Regions from separate parts of the Pseudocitrobacter corydidari genome, predicted to be linked through region 2. Evidence: predicted binding sites of a transcription regulator. Region 2 holds the regulator's gene; the other holds the start of a gene.

Region 1 (2,206 bases), 770 kb from region 2:
GACACGGGTTGCTGACCGGGTTGTCCGCGCACTGGCGGGTGAAGAGCTGACCCTTCTCGGTGATGTACACCGCTTCGCCCGGCGCGACATCGCGCAGGAACTCAAAGCCCAGGGTATCGAGCGCCACGCTTTCGGAAGCAACCATATACTCGGTGCGGCCATCGCCAATATCGCGTTTGCCCAGCACCAGCGGACGGATACCGTTCGGATCGCGGAAGGCGACCATACCGTGACCGATAATCATCGCCACGCAGGCGTAAGCGCCACGGATTTGGCGATTAGTCGCGGCAATCGCGGCGAAGATGTTATCGGCTTCCAGCGGATAATGGCGGAAGTTGTCGAGTTCGCTGGCGAAGATATTCAGCAGGATCTCGGAATCAGAGGTGGTGTTGATGTGGCGGCGCTTCTCTTCGAACAATTTTTGACGCAGTTCGTGCGCGTTGGTCAGGTTGCCGTTATGGGCAAGCGTAATGCCATACGGGGAGTTGACGTAGAAAGGCTGCGCCTCAGACGCGCTGGAGCTGCCAGCGGTTGGGTAGCGCACGTGGCCAATCCCCATGTTGCCCTGCATACGCTGCATATGGCGAGCTTCAAAGACATCGCTGACCAGCCCGTTTGCCTTGCGTAAACGGAAGCAGTTGTTCGCATCAATGGTGATGATGCCCGCGGCATCCTGTCCACGATGCTGCAGCACCGTTAACGCATCATAAATCGACTGGTTGACCGGCATAACACCGGCGATACCGACAATACCGCACATACGTCTTTTCCTCGTTAAGCCACATCTCAGGACTTATGTCCTGGGCAAGAAACTTGACGAGCTTTGCAGATAGTCAAAGAACCATCTGATGATGAAACTGAACTGCGGGATAAGCTGCGATTTATGCCAGTCTTCGCTTTTCGCCACGCCGGTAAAGGTATCGAGGAAGAACAGAATGGCGGCGACGATTAATACCCCGCGCAGCGCACCAAAGCAGATGCCCAACACTCTGTCCGTTCCCGACAAACCGGTTTTTTCCACCAGTTGACCGATAACGTAGTTAACGATAGCGCCGACGATAAGCGTCGCGATAAACAGTACCGCGATAGCAATCCCGTTGCGAACCAGTTCATCATCAAAGCCCGTGAACCAGACGGACAGGTAAGTGTAGTAATGACTCGCGACAAAGAAGGCACAGCCCCATGTCACCAGCGATAACGCTTCACGAACAAAGCCACGGATAAGGCTAACCAGACAGGAAAAACCTATTACCGCGATAATGGCGTAATCAATCCAGACCATATGTGTCCCACGATGCTACGCCCTGTCATCCGGTTCGGGGCGCATTCTAACAGAAAAAGAAAACGTTTGCGTAGGGATTTCCTTTCCCTGCGAAAATAAAAAAGGCGCTGAAAAAATGTTCAACGCCATCGCTTATGGAGGGGTCAGGTCGCCTTTAATTCGGCGAATACCCCATCACCACCCCGCTCAGCCCGGAGATCTGCTTAAGCTCGCCAAGCGAGCCTTTCAGTTTATCTTTCGACGCATCAGGCCCCACCAGGATGCGGGTAATTTTACCCTGAACCGGCGTGGAAGGCGACGTGTATACGCGATAGCCAGCACCGCGAAGCGACGCGACAATCTCGTTAACTTTATCGGCGTTTTTCAGTGCGCCAAGCTGAACAACGTACGCCTTCCCTTCCGGGGCCGGTTTTTCAGCTGGCGTCGGTTTGGCTGGCGGCGTTTCGGTCGCGGCGGCGATCTGCTCGCTGGCAACATCACGCGTTGGCTGCGGCTTCGGTTTCGGCGGCTCAACCGGCTTGGGTTTTGGCTTCGGTTGTTCCACCTGCACCGGCGCAGGATCGATGCCGTTATTGTTTGCCGCAGCAAAACGCCCCGGATCGAGCGACGGTGCTGCCGCATCGCCCGCCCTCACCTCTTCCGCCGCGCCTTCCGGCGGCTGAGCTGGCAGCGCCTGCGTCGCCGTCGGCAGCATATCGGGCTCATCCCGGTCGCCCGGTTTTGGCACCAATGGGATCGCGGCAAACTCATCCTGGTAGTGTTTTTTCTGCCCGTCGAGCAGCCCTGGCAGCACGATGACGCCCAGCGCTACCAGCACAATTGTCCCGACTAAGCGGTTCTGAAACTTACTTGCCACCGGTTCTCCCCGCGTCTAACTCTTCCATTACATGCGCTACCGTGTGGAATGAACCACACACCAGCACC
Region 2 (2,206 bases):
TGGCCGTCGCTGGTGCGCGAAGATACGTCACGGTCGTTACCGAAACGTACCACCTGGTTGCTGGATAATCAGAAAAGGGTCGTGGTGCCCGACTGGGAATCGTCAGAAACCTGCTTATCCGCAGGATTATGCGTTGGCATGGTGCCAGAGCATTTTGCGCGACCGAAGATAGATAAAGGCGAATGGGTTGCCCTGGAGCTGGAAAACCCGTTTCCCGATGCGGCCTGTTGCCTGACCTGGCAGCAAAACGACAGTTCACCGGCGCTAAGCTGGTTATTAGAGTATCTGGGAGACAGTGAAACGCTGAACAGCGAATGGCTGCGAACGCCCGAATTGAGCGTTCGCTGTGGCGATTAACGGCGATAGTCGCGGAACGGGCCGTCGGCCACGGAGCGGCGTTCAATCAGGCGCGGGTGCACCTCGATGGACTGCGACTCTTCGCGTTTGCTGACAATTCGGTCCATCAGCATATTGAAGGCGGTTTCTCCGAGGGAATCCTTCGGCTGGTGGATAGTGGTCAGCGCCGGGGTGAAGAAACGTGAGTTGCGCACGTTGTCATAACCAATCAGGGAGATATCCTGCGGCACGCGCAGTCCCATTTCGTCTGCGGCGCACAACGCACCCATCGCCATGATATCGCCACCGCAGAAGATAGCGGTAGGGCGCGGATTCTGGGACAGAATTTGCTGCATCGCACGATAGCCGGATTCCGGTTCGAAATCGCCCTGCACGATCCAGTTTTCCGGCACCTTGATCATCATCTCGTCCATGGCTTTCATAAAGCCAGCCAGACGACCTGCACCGGTGTTGCGCTCCAGCGGACCTGGGATCACGCCAATTTCGCGATGCCCACGTTCTACCAGATAGCGACCAGCCATGTAGCCGCCTTCGAAGGCGTTATCGATAACCGAGTCGGTAAAGTCAGCTTTCGCTTCGCCCCAGTCCATAACCACCATCGGAATATGGCGGTACTCTTCCAGCATTTGCAGCAGCGGTTCCGGGTATTCGGAACACATCACCAGCAGGCCGTCCACGCGTTTCTGCGCCATCATGGAGAGATACGCGCGCTGTTTTTCAAGGTTGTTCCACGCATTACCGAGGATCAGGGTATAGCCTTTCTGGAAGCAGTTCTTCTCAACGGCTTCAATAATTTCTGCAAAGTAGGCAGCTTCACTGCTGGTCGCCAACAAACCAATGGACTTGGTGTGATTGACCTTCAGGCTACGGGCCACGGCGCTGGGAGAGTAGTGCAATTCTTTGATTGCCGCCCATACCGCTTCACGCGTCTCTTCGGCGACAAAACGCGTCTTGTTAATCACATGTGATACAGTTGTAGTGGAAACGTTTGCGCGCTTCGCTACATCTTTAATAGTTGCCATTCCATCTCACTCCAGACCCGGGCCTGCCCCTGATCGATTCAATACGAAAACGTTTGCCTTCACTCACCCTGGCGCAATGTTATGAATTGCGGTTCGCCGGGAAAACGACACAGGACGACAGGAGGGGGTCAATGGCCGATACACTTTTTAATAAGCGTCGAATTTTGTCTTATCTTTGCCAAAAGTGGAAGCGCAAAATCGGTTATTGCGTGAAATCCGGGAAGATTTTTGCGAATAAGTGTGCAAAAATGACATAGCTCACTTTTGGTGTGGGGATAATAAGGAGAAAAATTGATGAGTACCGAACTGAAGATGTCAATTACCACAACGGTTATTACGCTGGCGCTGATCGTCGCGGCCGCGCTGACCGCCGTCCTGCATTAACCCATCCTAAAGGGAGAGACGGCTCTCCCTCTCTTCGATTGTTATCAATTCAGCAAAAATATTTTGCTAATTTGTTCACTTCTGTTTTTTTGTGATTGATGTCATGCTTTTGCAATCTGTTGTCACGCCGCTCTGCGTTTGCGGCAAACCGGAGTCAAAGCATGAAAGTGAATTATCCCTTACTGGCGTTAGCCGTAGGCGCATTCGGGATCGGTACCACCGAATTTTCGCCGATGGGGCTATTACCCGTTATTGCCAAAGGGGTTGATGTCTCGATTCCTGCCGCAGGTATGTTGATCAGCGCCTACGCTGTAGGTGTCATGGTTGGCGCGCCGCTGATGACGCTGCTGCTCTCACACCGCGCACGCCGCAATGCCTTAATTTTCCTGATGGCGATTTTTACCCTGGGTAACGTCCTTTCTGCTATCGCCCCGGATTACACC

The links. The regulator PurR, encoded in region 2, represses purine synthesis genes. The targets are predictions, from matches to a motif close to CANGCAAACGTTTGCNTG.
Region 1: cvpA (colicin V production protein) is a predicted target of PurR. The motif match lies at 1,338-1,355, and genes of this name have one in related genera.

Annotation. Positions count from the first base shown of each region.
Region 1 is NZ_CP087880.1:371,164-373,369, reverse strand. It holds gene purF (amidophosphoribosyltransferase) at 1-760, opposite strand, end outside; gene cvpA (colicin V production protein) at 794-1,282, opposite strand; gene dedD (cell division protein DedD) at 1,437-2,138, opposite strand; gene folC (bifunctional tetrahydrofolate synthase/dihydrofolate synthase) at 2,128-2,206, opposite strand, start outside.
Region 2 is NZ_CP087880.1:1,141,126-1,143,331, forward strand. It holds gene punR (DNA-binding transcriptional activator PunR) at 1-357, shown strand, start outside; gene purR (HTH-type transcriptional repressor PurR) at 354-1,379, opposite strand; gene cydH (cytochrome bd-I oxidase subunit CydH) at 1,674-1,763, shown strand; gene G163CM_RS05310 (MFS transporter) at 1,862-2,206, shown strand, end outside.